4 regions of the Pantoea sp. USHLN298 genome follow, and region 1 is predicted to be linked to each of the others. Evidence: riboswitches for the same ligand, from Rfam matches in the RefSeq annotation. Region 1 holds a riboswitch; each other region holds the start of a gene.
The links. A riboswitch is a leader RNA that binds a small molecule or an ion and turns the genes downstream of it on or off. The one in region 1 is predicted to bind thiamine pyrophosphate.
Positions count from the first base shown of each region.

Region 1 (4,270 bases):
AAAAAGCCAGCAGAGATCATCTGCTGGCGGTGTAAATGCACCCTACTCAGAAAAGCATCCCGCTGAACAGCGGCATGAGGGTCGAACGCCATTCATTGCTGAATGCCTCCCGCTCTTCCCATAAGGGAAAGTTTGCTCTTAAAATAGGGCAAGAAAAACAGAGCGCTTTTCAGCAGGAGTTCCTCTTTTATGTCCTCATCTCGTCTGAAGCAGCAGTTTATTCGCCTGTGGCAAAGCTGTCAGGGTCAGACGCAGGAGATCACCCTCAGTGAACTGGCTGACCTGCTGCACTGCTCGCGTCGTCATATGCGTAATTTACTCAACCGGATGCAGGCTGCCGGCTGGTTGATCTGGCAGGCTGAGGCCGGACGCGGTAAGCGCTCGCAGCTCACTTTTTGCTACACCGGCCTGGCGCTACAGCAGCAGCGGGCGGAGGATCTGCTGGAGCAGGATCGCATCGATCAGCTGGTGCAGCTGGTCGGCGATAAAAATCAGGTCAGGCAGATGATTGGCGCCCACCTTGGCCGCAGCTTCCGCCAGGGCAAACACATTCTGCGGGTGCTTTACTACCGTCCGCTGCTTAATCTTCAACCCGGCTCCGCCCTGCGCCGCTCCGAAACCCATATTGCCCGCCAGATTTTCAACGGCCTGACGCGCATAAATGAGGAAAACGGGGAAATCGAGGCTGATATCGCCCACCACTGGCAGCAAACCTCCCCGCTACACTGGCGCTTCTTTCTGCGTCCGGCGATTCGCTTTCATCATGGTCGCGAGCTGGAGATGGCCGACGTGATCGATTCGCTGGAACGTCAGCGCCAGCAGCCGCTGTTTTCCCACATTCAGCAGATCGACTCGCCCGCGCCCTGGACGCTGGATATCACCTTAAACCAGCCCGACGACTGGTTACCCTGGTTGCTGGCCAGCGTCAGCGCCATGATCCTGCCGCGCGAGTGGCCGACGCTGCGCGACTTTGCCCGCCAGCCGATTGGCACCGGCCCGTACAGCGTGATCCGCAATCAGGAAAGCCAGCTGAAGATTGAAGCCTTTGATGATTACTTCGGCTTTCGCGCCCTGATTGATGACGTCTCTATCTGGGTCTTGCCGGATATCAGCGACGAACTGGTCTATGCGGGCGTACGTCTGCAGGGCGACGGCGCAGATGAGGTGCAGGAAGAGAGCCGCCTCGAAGAGGGTTGCTACTATTTGCTGTTCGATCAGCGCTCAGAGAAGGGCCGCGACGAGGCGATACGGCGCTGGGTCAGCTATCTGTTTAACCCTATCGCCCTGCTCAATCATGCTGGCGTGGGTTATCAGCGCTACTGGTTTCCAGCCTATGGCCTGCTGCCGCGCTGGCATCACCGGCGCGATCTGACGCCGGTAGAAAAGCCGCCCGGCCTGACCCATCTGACGCTGACCTGGTATAGCCAGCACGTCGAGCACGAAGGGATCGCCAATGCATTGCGTCCGCTGCTGGCGCAGCACGGCGTCACGCTGGAGACCCGCGAGATCAGCTACGAAAGCTGGTATCAGGGTGAAGCGGAAAGTGACATCTGGCTCGGCAGCGTGAACTTTACCCTGCCGCTGAATTATTCACTGTTTGCGCAGCTGTATGAGATCCCGCTGCTGCATCACTGCCTGCCGATTGACTGGCAGGCTGATGCCGCCCGCTGGCGCGAAAAGGCGCTGCCGCTGGCGGAATGGAGTAAGCGGTTAGTGGAAGACGCCGGGCTGCATCCACTGTTTCATCACTGGCTGCTGCTGGAAGGTCAGCGCAGTATGCGCGGCGTACGGATGAATACGCTGGGCTGGTTCGATTTTAAATCGGCCTGGTTTGCGCCGCCCGCGCTGTAACGCTTTCGCGCTACGGCTGAAATGACTAGAATGTGACGTTCTCAACGGGGTGCCGCGTGCGGCTGAGAAAGACCCGTCGAACCTGATTCGGTTAATACCGACGTAGGGATTTGAGAGACCTGCTGCTCAGATCCTTTGCGACTCATCCCCTATTCTCCCGAAGGAGCGCAAAGTGTTAAACAAAGTTCTGCCACTGCTGCTGTTACTCTCCACGCCGGTCCTGGCGGCTAAACCGGTGCTCACGGTCTACACCTACGACTCCTTCTCCGCTGACTGGGGCCCAGGCCCGGCGATTAAAAAAGCCTTTGAAGCGCAGTGCGACTGCGAACTGAAATTTGTCACGCTGGAAGATGGCGTATCGCTGCTGAATCGCGTGCGGATGGAAGGCAAAAACAGCAAAGCCGATGTGGTACTGGGACTGGATAACAACCTGCTGCAGGCGGCGCAAAAAACCGGCCTGTTCGCCGCCAGTCAGGTCGATACCGCGCAACTAACGCTACCGGGCGGCTGGCACGACAGCACCTTTATCCCGTTTGACTACGGCTATTTCGCCTTCGTCTATGACAAAACCCGCCTGAAAAATCCGCCGAAAAGCCTGAAAGAGCTGGTAGAGAGCCCGGAAAAATGGCGGGTGATCTACGAAGATCCGCGCACCAGTACACCGGGGTTAGGTCTGCTGCTGTGGATGCAAAAAGTCTATGGCGATCAGGCACCGCAGGCGTGGCAAAAGCTGGCGCAGAAAACCGTGACCGTCACCAAGGGCTGGAGTGAAGCCTACGGCCTGTTCCTGAAAGGGGAAGGCGATCTGGTGCTGAGCTATACCACCTCGCCGGCTTACCACCTCATCGAAGAGAAAAAAGAGAACTACGCCGCCGCGCCGTTTGCCGAAGGTCACTATCTGCAGGTTGAGGTCGCCGCACAGTTAGCCAGCAGCAAACAGCCGAAACTGGCGCAGCAGTTCATGCAATTTATGGTGTCGCCTGCGTTCCAGAACACCATCCCGACCGGCAACTGGATGTATCCGGTGATCAACACCACCCTGCCGGCCGGATTTTCGACACTGAAGGTGCCCACCACCGCGCTGCAATACTCGCCGGAAGAGGTTGCCAGCCAGCGTTCAGGCTGGATTAGCCAGTGGCAACGCGCCGTCAGCCGCTGATGCCGCGCTGGCTGATTCCTGGTTCGCTCGCCACGCTGCTGTTAATCAGCGTGGCGCTGTTCGCCTTTGGCTCACTGTGGAATGCCGCGCCGGTCACCGACTGGCGCAGCGTGCTGCAGGACGCGTATCTGCATCACGTTATCGCCTTCTCCTTTGGTCAGGCGCTGCTCTCTGCCCTGCTGTCGCTGCTGCCCGCCCTGCCGCTGGCCCGCGCCCTTTATCGACGCCGCTTTCCCGGCCGCCAGTTATTGCTGCGCCTGTGCGCCATGACGCTGGTGCTGCCGGTGCTGGTGGCGGTGTTCGGCTTGCTGACGGTCTATGGTCGCGTCGGCTGGCTGGCGCAGATTTGTCAGCTGATCGGCATCGATTATCGCTTCTCGCCCTATGGGTTGCAGGGCATTTTGCTGGCACACGTCTTTTTTAACCTGCCGCTGGCGACGCGCCTGATGCTGCAGGCGCTGGAAAGTATTCCGGCGGAACAGCGCCAGCTGGCGGCGCAGCTTGATCTGCGCGGCTGGCACCACTTTCGCTTGCTGGAGTGGCCGTGGCTGCGTCGTCAGCTGCTGCCGACCGGCGCGCTGATCTTTATGCTCTGCTTCGCCAGCTTCGCCACCGTGCTTTCGCTGGGCGGCGGGCCGCAGGCCACCACCATTGAACTGGCGATCTTCCAGGCGCTCAGTTACGACTACGATCCCGGACGGGCCGCCCTGCTGGCGCTGATCCAGCTCGGCTGCTGTCTGACGCTGGTGCTGCTTAGCCAGCGTTTCAGCAAGGCGATTCCCGTCGGCACCAGCCAGCTGCACGGCTGGCGCGATCCGCAGGATTCGCGCCTGGCGCAGCTGACCGATGGCCTGCTGATTGTGCTGGCGTTACTGCTGCTGTTGCCGCCGCTGGCGGCAGTGGTGGTGGATGGTTTGCACGGCGGGTTGCGCGGCGCGCTGGCCCAGCCAGCACTGTGGCAGGCGACGCTGACCTCGTTGCGTATTGCGCTGGGTGCCGGTCTGCTCTGTGTCACACTGACGCTGATGCTGCTGTGGAGCAGTCGCGAGTTGCGCCTGCGCCAGCATCCGGTCGCGGCGCAGCTGATCGACACCAGCGGTATGCTGATTCTGGCCATGCCCGGGATCGTGCTGGCGACCGGTTTCTTTTTGCTGTTTAACGCCACCGTCGGCCTGCCGGACTCGGCGGATGGGCTGGTGATCTTCACCAATGCGCTGATCGCCATTCCCTATGCGCTGAAAGTGCTGGAAAACCCGATGC
Region 1 covers NZ_JBBCRO010000004.1:153,863-158,132, forward strand. The annotation lists gene sgrR (HTH-type transcriptional regulator SgrR) at 190-1,851, shown strand; TPP riboswitch at 1,887-1,978, shown strand; gene thiB (thiamine ABC transporter substrate binding subunit) at 2,024-3,010, shown strand; gene thiP (thiamine/thiamine pyrophosphate ABC transporter permease ThiP) at 2,986-4,270, shown strand, end outside.

Region 2 (4,270 bases), on a different contig from region 1:
ATGGCCGCATCCAGCGGATAACGGCGCAGCGGCTGCAGCGTCACCTCACAGGCCAGCTCGGCATTTTTACACAGCGACATAAAATCACCGGCTTCGGCGCGCGTCGCTTTGTATTCCGGCAAATAGCGTCCGGCCTGGCGCATCATCCACACCGGCGTCACATCAACTGGCTGACGCAACAGGGCACGCAAATAACGGTCGTTCTTCAGTTCACTCATCTTATTACTCTCTCAATTTCAGGCGTGTAGTGTAGCACTTTCACGCTCCGGCGCGGCACAGGGCGACGGTATCTTCAATCAGGCGACGCGCCACGGTGCCCGGTGGCGGCAGCAAAGGTAAGGCATCAAAACGGAACCAGGCGGCATCTAACAGCTCTTTGCCGTCATGTTGCAGATCGCCGCTGTCAAACTCCGCCATAAAGGCCGTCATCAGCGACTGCGGGAAGGGCCACGGCTGAGAGGTGACATAGCGCACGTTTTTAACGCGGATGTTGCTCTCTTCCATCACTTCCCGCGCCACCGCCTGCTCCAGCGTCTCGCCCACTTCGACGAAACCGGCCAGCACGGTATAGACCTTATTGCGGTGGCGGGCATGATTAGCCAGCAGGATCTGGTCGCCACGGCGGATCGCTACGATGATGCAGGGCGCAATCTGTGGATAATATCGCTCGCGACAATGGCTGCACAGGCAGGCAAATTCATGTTTACTGTGGTGCATTTCGTGGCCGCAGTAGCCGCACCAGCGATGCGAACGGTAGAACTCCGCCAGCTGCACGCCGCGACCTGCCAGCTGAAACAGCCCGACATCCAGATCGATCAGTTGCCGCACCGAGAACATGCTTTCTGAACGCGGCTCGCAAATCAGCCAGACATTTTCCCCCTGCCACTCGCCAATCAGTCGGGCTTTCGTGCCAGTCAGACCGAAATTTTCGGCGCTTCCGTGGGGTAAATCACCTTGTGGCAACCAAAGTTTCTGCTCGTGGCTGACAATCCACCATCCAGCGTCTACGCTTGAGATTTCGCATTGCATTTATTTCGTCATCCTTAGCGTCAACTCGCACGCTGAAGTCCTGATGTTAAGTGTGTAGATAAACAACTATAACTCACATGGAGTTAGATATGCTTAACCAGTTAGACGTCCTGGCCGAACGCGTAGGTGGCAGTAACGAACTGGTCGATTCGTGGCTGGAAGCCCGTCGCCAGCTGTTAGTGACCTATTACCATCTGGTCGGCCTGAAACCGAAAAAAGAAGCTCTGACCCGCCTCGATGAGCAGGCGCTGGATAACTTCTGTCATGGCCTGGTCGATTATCTCTCCGCCGGTCACTTTAGTATTTATGAGCGCATCATCAGCGAGATGAGCGGTGACAGCCCGATGATCGCAGCGGCCCAGGTTTACCCGCCGCTGGAAGCCAACACCGAGCGCCTGATGCAACTGTACGATGGCCATTTGCAGCAGGCGATCGATGACGATAACTGCATGACGTTCCAGCAGGCGTTGTCTGAAGTTGGTGAAGTGCTGGAAGCGCGCTTCACGCTGGAAGACAAGCTGATCCAGCTGGCATGGGACAACCATCTGGCCCCCCCGCCGGTAGCCAATGACAGCCAGATGGCTCGTCCGGCGTAACGTTAATCACCGGTAAAGGGGTTGTGATTCTGTTACAGCCCTTTTATGCTGAAAGGGTTCTGGCGGCTCAGGCCTGATGAACCTTTTTTCTGTTTAAAAGTTATCGTTTTAAGCCGGTGCCTATCGGCGCAGCGTAAAACGTCTTCTTGTCGGAGTGCCCAATTGGGCTGAGACCGTTAATTCGGGATCCGCGGAACCTGATCAGGTTAGAACCTGCGAAGGGAACAAGAGTAAATATTGCCAGTACGCCAGTGTCTTGCGCTGCCCGTGCTGTTACTCCTGCCGAACTCCGGACAAGCATCATTCCCACTCAACTGGAAGATTGCTATGTCTGACTCAAAAATGACCCGTCGTGAACAGCGTGCCCAGGCCCAGGAATTTATCGATTCACTGCAAGGCGGCAACGCGTTCCCCCGTTCTGAACGTATCTGGATCACCGGCAGCCGGGAGGATATTCGTGTGCCAATGCGCGAAATCAGGCTCAGCCCGACCCACATCGGTGGCAGCCAGGATCAGCCGCGCTATGAGCCGAATGATGCGGTGCCGGTCTATGATACCGCCGGCCCCTATGGCGATCCCGCCGCGCAGATCGATCTGCATCGCGGACTGACGAAACTGCGTGCCGGCTGGATCGAAGAACGTCATGACAGCCAGCCACTGCCGCAGCGCAGTTCAGGCTATACCCAGCAGCGTCTGGCGGATGAAAGCCTCGATCATCTGCGTTTTAACGCGCTGCCTGTGCCGCGCCGCGCCCTTACCGGCCGTTGCGTCACACAGATGCATTATGCGCGTCAGGGCATCGTTACGCCGGAAATGGAGTTTATCGCCCTGCGAGAGAATATGGGCCGTGAGCGAATCCGCGACCAGATTTTGCTGCAACAGCATCCCGGCCATAGTTTTGGCGCGCAACTGCCGGATAACATCACGCCCGAATTTGTCCGTCAGGAAGTGGCCGCGGGTCGGGCCATTATCCCCGCCAACATTAACCATCCTGAATCGGAACCGATGATTATCGGCCGTCACTTTCTGGTCAAGGTAAATGCCAACATCGGCAATTCAGCGGTCAGCTCATCGATTGAGGAGGAGGTCGAAAAGCTGGTCTGGTCAACGCGCTGGGGCGCCGATACGGTAATGGATCTCTCTACCGGCCGGAATATTCATGAAACGCGCGAGTGGATTTTGCGAAACAGCCCGGTGCCGATCGGCACAGTGCCGATTTATCAGGCGCTGGAAAAAGTGAACGGCGTGGCCGAAGCGCTTAACTGGGCGGTGTTCCGCGATACGCTGCTTGAACAGGCGGAACAAGGGGTTGATTACTTCACCATCCATGCTGGCGTGCTGCTGCGCTATGTGCCGATGACGGCAAAACGGCTGACCGGTATTGTCTCGCGCGGCGGATCGATCATGGCGAAATGGTGTCTGTCGCATCATCAGGAGAGCTTTCTCTATCAGCATTTCCGCGAAATCTGTGAAATCTGTGCCGCCTACGATGTCTCACTGTCGCTGGGAGATGGTTTACGCCCAGGCTCGATTCAGGATGCGAATGACGAAGCGCAATTTGCCGAACTGCGTACGCTGGGAGAGCTGACAAAGATCGCCTGGGAGTATGATGTGCAGGTGATGATTGAAGGCCCCGGCCACGTCCCGATGCATATGATCCGCCGAAACATGACGGAGCAGCTCGACCATTGCCATGAAGCGCCCTTCTATACGCTTGGGCCGCTCACTACTGACATTGCGCCCGGCTATGACCACATTACATCAGGTATCGGTGCCGCCATGATTGGCTGGTTTGGCTGCGCCATGCTCTGTTATGTCACCCCCAAAGAGCATCTTGGGCTGCCAAATAAAGAGGATGTGAAGCAGGGATTGATCACCTACAAGATTGCCGCTCATGCCGCCGATCTCGCCAAAGGCCATCCGGGTGCGCAGATCCGCGATAACGCGATGTCAAAAGCGCGCTTTGAATTTCGCTGGGAAGATCAGTTTAATCTGGCGCTCGATCCCCATACCGCGCGCGCCATGCATGATGAAACCCTGCCGCAGGAGTCAGGCAAGGTGGCGCATTTCTGTTCAATGTGCGGCCCAAAGTTCTGCTCAATGAAAATATCGCAGGAGGTGCGGGATTTTGCCGCACGCCAGCAAGCCAGCGCTGAGCCGATTGAGGTGGGTATGGCTCAGATGTCTGAACAATTTCGCCGCCGCGGTGGTGAGCTTTACCACCCCGCCGATGCCATGAAGGAGGAGTAACAATGACTGCATTTCCTGCTACCGCGCCGCGCCTTGGGCTTTATCCGGTAGTCGATAGCGTTGACTGGATCGAACGCCTGCTGGACGCGGGCGTCCGTACTCTGCAACTGCGCATCAAAGACCAGCCGGACGAGGCCGCCGAAGCCGCTGTCGCCCAGGCGATTGCGCTGGGCAAACGCTACGATGCGCGCCTGTTTATCAATGACTACTGGCGGCTGGCGATTAAACATCACGCCTACGGTGTGCATCTGGGCCAGGAAGATCTGGAGGTGGCAGACCTGGCGCAGATCCACCAGGCCGGACTACGGCTCGGTATTTCTACCCATGATGATGCCGAACTGGATCGTGCTCTGGCTATTCAGCCCTCTTATATCGCGCTGGGCCACATTTTCCCG
Region 2 covers NZ_JBBCRO010000011.1:6,786-11,055, forward strand. The annotation lists gene hemE (uroporphyrinogen decarboxylase) at 1-218, opposite strand, end outside; gene nudC (NAD(+) diphosphatase) at 259-1,029, opposite strand; gene rsd (sigma D regulator) at 1,119-1,625, shown strand; TPP riboswitch at 1,766-1,866, shown strand; gene thiC (phosphomethylpyrimidine synthase ThiC) at 1,953-3,875, shown strand; gene thiE (thiamine phosphate synthase) at 3,878-4,270, shown strand, end outside.
Region 2: linked by a shared signal. The riboswitch ahead of thiC (phosphomethylpyrimidine synthase ThiC) and the one ahead of thiB (thiamine ABC transporter substrate binding subunit) in region 1 are both predicted to bind thiamine pyrophosphate.

Region 3 (4,270 bases), on a different contig from region 1:
AGGCCACGGTTTATATTAAGGATGGCTATCTTATTGTAAAAGACGGACGCGTTGTTAAATCAGGTGACTATATATCGTTGAAAGATCAGCCTGTTGATAATACCGTCGATTACAGCGGCAAAATTATTACTGCTGGATTTGTCGATACTCACGTTCATTATCCTCAGATCACGATGATCAGTGAATATGGTGAACAGCTGATTGGCTGGCTTAATACTTATACTTTTCCAACAGAGATAAAATATAAAAACCATCACTATGCTTCACAGGAAGCAGCAGAATTTCTTGACCAGTTGATCAACAACGGGACGACCACTGCGCTGGTATTTGCGACCAGTTCACCGGTATCAGTCGATGCTTTTTTTGAGCAGGCGTTAAAACGCAATATGCGCATGATTAGCGGCAAGGTATTGATGGATCGAAACGCACCTGCAGAATTGCTGGATACGCCGCAGTCAGCCTATGAAGAGAGCAAATTGCTGATTGAGAAATGGCAGCACAAAGGACGGCTGGATTATGCGGTCACACCTCGCTTTGCGCCGACATCAACGGATCAGGAGTTGGCAGTCGCAGGAAGATTGCTTAAAGAATATCCCGATGTTTATCTGCATACCCATTTAGCTGAAAACAACCAGGAAGTCGAATGGGTAAAACAGCTATTCCCGCAAAGTCGCAGCTACCTGGATGTTTATGATAAACATGGGCTGGTAACCAAAAAATCGATTTTTGCCCACTCGATCCATCTCAACGATGATGACTTCAGGGTGCTGTCAGAGAAGAACGCTAATATTGCTTTTTGTCCTACTTCAAATCTTTTTTTGGGCAGCGGGCTCTTTAACCTGGATAAATCAAGAGAATATCATATTCCTGTGGGCCTCGGGACGGACGTAGGTGCCGGTACCAGTTTATCTGTTATTCAGACAATGGATGAGGCTTATAAAGTCACACAAATGCGGAAAGCGTTTACTGATAAGCCAGAAGAAGTGCACTCTCTCACGCCGAGGGAAAATCTCTATCTGGCTACGCTTGGCGGTGCTACGGTGCTGTCCCTCCAGGATAAAATAGGCAGTCTGACGCCTGGCAAAGAAGCCGATTTTGTGGTGCTCGACCCTCTGGCCGGTCCGATTCTGTCTGAGCGTAACAAGCAGGCGAAAAATATCGACGAAATTCTGTTTGGTATGGAGATGCTGGGTGATGATCGCATCGTTGCGCATACATATGTGATGGGAAAGAAAATGAAATAATCTGACATTTCGTGACGAGTAGAAAGACGGAGAATGCCCGAAGCGTTTTTATCTGAGAGCGGTGTTAACAGGCAGTAAGCCGACGCAATATATAAATTATAAGTCCTGCTCAAAGGCGCTCTCCGTCTGTTTCTAAACCGATTTGACAGGCTTAAAGGCAATGTTCCTGTCACAAGCCGCCCGATTTACACTAACGGCACAAGAATCAATAGTTCAGGCGGTAGTACGCTTGTCACAGAGAATCGTCAATCACCATAAATTCCCGCATCAATGGGTGGTCCAGGCTCTTTGCCTGGCTAAAGGATGATTGTCTGCGCGTGAGCAAAGATAACGGGTTTTATAGCCACACCTGGCAGAGAAATGCTTAGTGGCGACTAATTGAATTAAAGCCTGACAGTGTGATTTCACCTCAGCCCGCGGCGCGGCTGCCGATCGCTGATATCGCGATAATAGACACGATGAATCATTTCGCCGCAGCCCGAACAGCGGACGGAAATATAAGTGGAATATAGTCTCTGCCGTTTGGCGCAGTGGCACCGTTACGTTCGATATTAATTTCCTGCCATCAATGGCGGTGAAGAATAAACGATGATAATCGCATCATACATCCTGAATAGTATGAATTTCCGCTTCAACAGTCGCTCAACTCACTGAAAGTAGGTGTTTTTTTTGCGATGCTGTGCTCAGGCTAATTCTTATGGCGTGATGCAGCTTATCAATGGAAATAACATCCCCGCAGGGCGCTAATATTACCTACCTAAAAAAAGGTGTATTTATAGCCCGCAGCATTAAGCCTGTTTTTGCCGTCACAGGAATTGATCGGGATCCTACGAAGAGTTACCGGCGCGAGGATTGATCGCGCGGGGTGTCTTGCTTTCGCTGCGGCGGCTCCTTATGCTGCAGGCTGTAACATGACTCGGGGTGCCCTTCCACGTGAAGGCTGAGAAATACCCGTTGAACCTGAACTGGATAATGCCAGCGTAGGGAAGTCTGATGCCTGACCGCATTCGCCTTCTTGTTCGCCGGTTGGGAGCTATGATGAATCATCAATCTCAACACCTTTCTGCTGCGCAATTCGCGCCCATTCTGCACCGCTTCCGTCGCCAGTCACCGCTGGTGCACTGCATGACCAATGACGTGGTTCAAAACTTTACCGCCAATGTGCTGCTGGCGCTCAACGCTTCGCCAGCGATGGTGATTGATGCAGAGGAGGCCGCGCAGTTCAGCGGGTTTGCCGATGCCTTGTTAATTAATGTCGGGACGCTGACCGCTGAGCGCCAGCAGGCGATGCAGGCGGCGATCACGGCTGCCCGTCAGGCCGGCACGCCCTGGACGCTGGACCCGGTGGCCGTTGGAGCACTGACGCTGCGCACGACTTTCTGTCAGCAGCTGCTGACCGAGCAACCGGCGGTGATCCGGGGCAATGCCTCAGAGATTCTGGCGCTGGCGCAGCAGGCCAGCGGCGGACGCGGAGTAGACAGCCTGCATCAGGCGGATGTGGCGCTGGAGGCGGCCCGGCAACTGGCCCGTGACTATCAGACGCTGGTGATCGTGACCGGCGAAGTGGACTACGCTACCGACGGTCTGCGGACTTTTGCCATTCACGGCGGCAGCCCGCTGATGACGCGGGTGGTCGGCACCGGCTGCGCGTTGTCGGCGGTGGTGGCTGCCTTTAGCAGTCTGACCGGTGACCGGCTGCTCAACGTGGCGACGGCCTGTCAGGTGATGGCACGCGCCGGTGAGCAGGCAGCGGCAGGCTCGACCGGTCCCGGCAGTTTTGCCACGGCGTTTCTTGATGCGCTCTGGACGCTGGAGGTGAACCATGAAGCGCATTAATGCCCTGACTATCGCCGGTACCGATCCCAGCGGCGGAGCGGGGATTCAGGCCGATCTGAAAACCTTTTCGGCGCTGGGCGCGTACGGCACCAGCGTGATCACCGCGCTGGTGGCGCAGAATACCCGAGGCGTCCAGTCGGTCTACCGCATCGATCCTGACTTTGTCGCCGCTCAGCTCGATTCAGTGCTGGATGATGTGCGTATCGACAGCGCGAAAATCGGCATGTTATCGGAAACCGCGATAGTAGAACGGGTCGCGGCACGGCTGAAGCGCGCTGAAATTCCCTTTGTGGTACTGGATACGGTGATGGTGGCGAAAAGCGGCGATGCGCTGCTCTCGCCGGATGCAATTGCCAGCGTGCGCGAACTGTTACTGCCTCAGGTGTCGCTGATCACGCCGAATCTGCCGGAGGCGGCGGCGTTGCTGGGATGTGCCGTAGCGCAGAATGAAGCGCAGATGCGGACGCAGGGCGAGGCGTTACTGGCAGCGGGATGTCAGGCGGTATTGATGAAAGGCGGACATCTTACGGCTGACGACAGTCCGGACTGGCTGCTGACGCCTTCGGATCAGCTGCGGTTCAGCACGCCGCGCGTCAATACCCGGCATACCCACGGCACCGGTTGTACGCTGTCAGCAGCGCTGGCGGCATTGCGTCCCCGCTATGCGAACTGGGCAGATACGGTGGCTGAGGCCAAAGCCTGGTTGCAGCAGGCGCTGTTGCAGGCAGATTCACTGGAGGTCGGGCAGGGGATTGGGCCGGTACACCACTTTCATCAATGGTGGTAACAGCGTTGCGTCGTCCCTGAACAGGGCGACGCAGCGGTATCAGGGGGCTTCAAACCATGCGCTGTTGCGCTCGGCTATAGGGGTAATCGAGAAGATCATCTCCTGCAGATGGCGGCGCATCGCCGCTTCGGCAGCGTCAGGGTCGTGCTGTTTTAACGCCGCGAAAATCTCCTCATGCTGCTCAATCAGGCTTTCCGGCGGGGAAACTTCACTCAGCGTCAGAAAACGCACCCGGTCCATCGCCGCTTTGATGTTCTCGACCGTTTCCCACGCCAGCTTACAATCAATACTTTCGGCAATCAGCCGGTGAAACTCATCATCCAGGCTGAGAAACGCCTGGCTGTCATGCCGCTCAGCGGCCATACGTTGCAGTTGCAGGTTGTGCGCCAGCACCATCAGCGCC
Region 3 covers NZ_JBBCRO010000003.1:178,198-182,467, reverse strand. The annotation lists gene guaD (guanine deaminase) at 1-1,244, shown strand, start outside; TPP riboswitch at 2,152-2,248, shown strand; gene thiM (hydroxyethylthiazole kinase) at 2,283-3,080, shown strand; gene thiD (bifunctional hydroxymethylpyrimidine kinase/phosphomethylpyrimidine kinase) at 3,067-3,867, shown strand; gene WFK59_RS08815 (GntR family transcriptional regulator) at 3,907-4,270, opposite strand, start outside.
Region 3: linked by a shared signal. The riboswitch ahead of thiM (hydroxyethylthiazole kinase) and the one ahead of thiB (thiamine ABC transporter substrate binding subunit) in region 1 are both predicted to bind thiamine pyrophosphate.

Region 4 (4,270 bases), on a different contig from region 1:
CGGTAGCGGCATCTCAGCGCTGGTCTATACCGTTCACGGTTATCTCGGCTGGCTGTCGGTCGCCATCATGGGTGCTATCTGGCCGTTGCTGGTGATGACCGGGATGCACCGGGTTTTTACCCCAACCATCATTCAGACCATTGCAGAAACCGGTAAAGAGGGCATGGTGATGCCGTCAGAAATTGGTGCCAATCTTTCGCTGGGCGGTTCGTCGCTGGCGGTGGCATTCCGGACTAAAAATCGCGAACTGCGCCAGACCGCGCTGGCCGCAGCGGCATCAGCGATCATTGCCGGCATTTCGGAACCGGCACTGTATGGCGTAGCGGTGCGGCTAAAACGTCCGCTGATCGCCTGCTTAATCAGCGGCTTTATCTGTGGTGCGGTGGCCGGGATTGGCGGACTGGCCAGTCATTCAATGGCCTCGCCTGGCCTGTTTACCAGCGTACAATTTTTCGATCCCGCCAACCCTATGTCTATGGTCTGGGTTGCCGCCGTGATGGTGCTGTCGGTGGTACTGTCCTTTGTGCTGACGCTGATTTTAGGTTTCGAGGACATCCCTGAAACCGAACCGTCGCCCGCGCCAGCAGCAACGCCTGCATCCGAGCGCACCAACGCGATTAACGCTAACTAATGGGCCATGCTGACCCGAAACCAGAGGATGTCATGTCTGAATCAAGATTCCCGCAAGGATTTTTATGGGGCGGTGCGTTAGCCGCCAACCAGGCTGAGGGTGGCTATCGTGAAGGCGGAAAGGGCTTAACCACCGTTGATATGATCCCCCACGGCCCGCATCGGATGCCGGTGAAACTCGGGCTGGAGCGGCGTTTCACCCTGCGCGAGGATGAGTTTTACCCCAGCCATGACGCCATTGATTTCTATCATCGCTATGCGGAAGACATCGCGCTGATGGCGGAAATGGGATTCAGCGTATTTCGCACCTCCATCGCCTGGAGCCGGCTCTATCCGAATGGTGATGAACTGACGCCGAATCCGGAGGGGATTGCCTTCTACCGCGCGGTGTTTGAAGAGTGCCGGAAATACAATATCGAACCGCTGGTCACCCTGTGCCACTTTGACGTACCGATGCATCTGGTGACCGAATATGGCTCGTGGCGGAATCGCAAAATGATCGACTTTTTTGCCCGCTATGCCCGCAGCTGTTTCGAGGCCTTTGACGGTCTGGTGAAATACTGGCTGACCTTTAATGAGATCAATATTTTGCTGCACAGCCCGTTCTCCGGGGCCGGACTGGTATTTGAGGCGGATGAAAATCACGACCAGGTGAAGTACCAGGCCGCCCATCATGAACTGGTGGCCAGCGCGCTGGTGACCCGAATCGCCCATGAGATTAACCCGGCGAATCAGGTGGGCTGTATGCTGGCGGGCGGCAATTTCTATCCCTGGTCAAGCAAACCGGAAGATGTCTGGGCGGCACTGGAGAAAGATCGCGAAAACCTGTTCTTCATTGATGTGCAGGCGCGCGGATACTATCCCGCCTATGCGGCGCGGCTATTCCGTGAAAAAGGAGTCAGTCTGGAGATAGCCGACGGCGATGCGGAAATCCTGAAAAACAGCGTCGATTTTGTCTCGTTCAGTTACTACGCCTCGCGTTGCGCGTCGGCGGAGATGAACGAGCTTAACAGCAGCGCCGCCAACGTAGTGAAGTCCCTGACTAATCCCCATCTGACGCGCAGCGAATGGGGCTGGGGCATCGATCCGCTTGGGTTACGCATCACCATGAATATGATGTATGACCGCTACCAGAAGCCGCTGTTCCTGGTGGAAAATGGCCTTGGCGCACGGGATACGATTAACGCTCAGGGTGAGATTGAAGATGATTACCGCATCAGCTATCTGCGTGAGCATATCCGGGCGATGGGCGACGCCATCGCCGATGGCGTGCCGGTGCTCGGCTATACCAGCTGGGGCTGCATCGATCTGGTGGCCGCATCAACCGGCGAAATGAGTAAACGCTACGGGTTTGTCTATGTGGATCGGGACGACCTTGGCCGGGGAACGCTGGCCCGCAGTCGGAAAAAATCGTTCTGGTGGTATAAAAAAGTGATCGCCAGTAACGGTGAAGATCTTGAGTGACAACGTCACTGCCTTAGCCCGCTAAACCGCAGCGGTTTAGCGGGGCCATCGGCTATTGCAGGCCGGCGGCGTGCCGTTGTATTCCGCTGACAATTATCGTATAACAAACGTCTCCGAGGGGTGTCCTGTTATGGGCTGAGATGGTGCAAACCGAACCCTTTGAACCTGATCTGGGTCATGCCAGCGAAGGGACGGGTCGGCAGAGTCTTCTGCAACATCTCCTGCATCATTGCCTGTTCTTCACCGTATGCCCGGATCTCCCTGAGTTAACACTTTTCGTTAACCAATAGTCACTGGAGATCCCATGTCACTTTCACTTTTTGAAACCGGCTTTTATGGCCGCCTGCGACAACAGGCTGGCGATCACTGGCACGCCTATGTCTCTCACGATTTTGTACAGCAGCTCGCTCAGGGCACGCTGCCAGCGGCCGCCTTTCGGCATTATCTCACCCAGGATTATCTGTTCCTGCTGCATTTTGCCCGCGCCTATGGGCTGCTGGTCAGCAAACTGCACGATCCGGTCGCGCTGCGAACCGCAACGGCCTCTCTCAATGCCATCGTCAATGAACTGCCGCTGCATCGGGCTTACTGCCAGCAATGGGGGATCAGCGAAGCCGCGCTGCTCAGTCAGACCGAAGCGGTTGAAACATTCAACTACACCCGCTACGTGCTGGATGTCGGCCACAGTGGAGATGCGCTGGAGCTGCTGACCGTGCTGATGCCGTGCGTTGCAGGCTATGCCGAAATCGGCCTGAGGCTGTTACAGGCTCCCGCCACGCTGTCCGACGGTAATCCTTATGCCGCCTGGATAGAGAATTATGGCGATGCCGATTATCTGGCGGGCGTCAGAGCCTCACTGGCACTGTTCGAAACGCTGGCCCGGCAGCGCGCCGGCGCAGCGCGTTTTGAACGGCTGGCAACCCTCTTCACCACCGCCACCCAACTGGAATCCGCCTTCTGGCAGATGGGGCTCAATCATCAATCCCCTTTGTCACCATGAGCGACTCAGGAGCATTACTGCCGCCCGGCATCTCAATCCGTGACCTTTGCGTCGATTTTGCCGCGCATCGGCTGTTTGACCGGCTCAGTCTGGAGATTCTCCCGGCAAGTTTCACTGCCCTGCTCGGTGCCAGCGGTATCGGAAAGAGTACCTTAATGCGCGTCATCGCTGGCCTGACGCCGCCGACATCCGGAGTGATTAGCGGCAGTGATGGCCTGCCGCTGGCTGGCCGGATCGCCTGGATGGGCCAGCAAGATTTGCTCTATCCGTGGCTGAGCGTTGAGCAAAATGTCTGCCTTGCCAGCCGTCTGAAGGGTGAAAAACCGGACCGCCTCTGGGCGCAACATCTGCTGAAGCGGGTGGGTCTGCATCGTCACGCAACGGCGCGGCCCGCGACGCTCTCCGGCGGGATGCGGCAACGGGCTGCGCTGGCCCGCACGCTGTATGCGCGCAAACCGATCGTCCTGATGGATGAGCCTTTTTCCGCACTTGATGCCCTGACCCGCCATCAGATTCAGACACTGGCGGCGGAGGTGCTGGCACATCATACCGTTTTGCTGATCACCCATGATGCGGCGGAAGCCTGTCGGCTGAGCCATCAGATGCTGATACTCAGCGCCTCCGGTCTGGAATCCTGTCAGCCGTTGCCGGGCCAGCCGCCGCGCGCGCCGAACGATATCGGCGTCATAGAGAGTCAGGCAGCCCTACTGCAAAAACTGTCACTGTCAGAGGTGGCCGGATGAAACAGCTTAACGGTTTAGCCAGAATGTGGCGCGGCATCACCCTGTTTAGTGGACTGATTGCGCTGTGGTGGCTGATCACCCTGACGTCGATTCCGGCGTTTCTGCTGCCTTCGCCCGTTGCGGTGGCACAGGCGTTATGGGCGAACAAAGCCTGGCTCGGCTATCACAGCCTGATTACCCTCACCGAGATCCTCTGCGGGATGATCACCGGCGTCGCGCTCGGCGCTCTGCTGGCGCTGGGCATGACGTTTTCGCCGCGTCTGCAACGCTGGATGATGCCGCTGGTCCTCACCAGCCAGGCGATTCCGGTGTTTGCGCTGGCTCCGCTGCTGGTGCTGTGGTTTGGCTTTGGCATGAGCGCCAAAGTGGCAATGGCGGTGCTGGTGATTTTCTTTCCGGTAACTTCGGCCTTTTATGATGGTCTGCGGCGCGT
Region 4 covers NZ_JBBCRO010000005.1:202,388-206,657, reverse strand. The annotation lists gene ascF (PTS cellobiose/arbutin/salicin transporter subunit IIBC) at 1-631, shown strand, start outside; gene WFK59_RS14475 (6-phospho-beta-glucosidase) at 664-2,094, shown strand; TPP riboswitch at 2,201-2,303, shown strand; gene tenA (thiaminase II) at 2,399-3,094, shown strand; gene WFK59_RS14465 (ABC transporter ATP-binding protein) at 3,091-3,837, shown strand; gene WFK59_RS14460 (ABC transporter permease) at 3,834-4,270, shown strand, end outside.
Region 4: linked by a shared signal. The riboswitch ahead of tenA (thiaminase II) and the one ahead of thiB (thiamine ABC transporter substrate binding subunit) in region 1 are both predicted to bind thiamine pyrophosphate.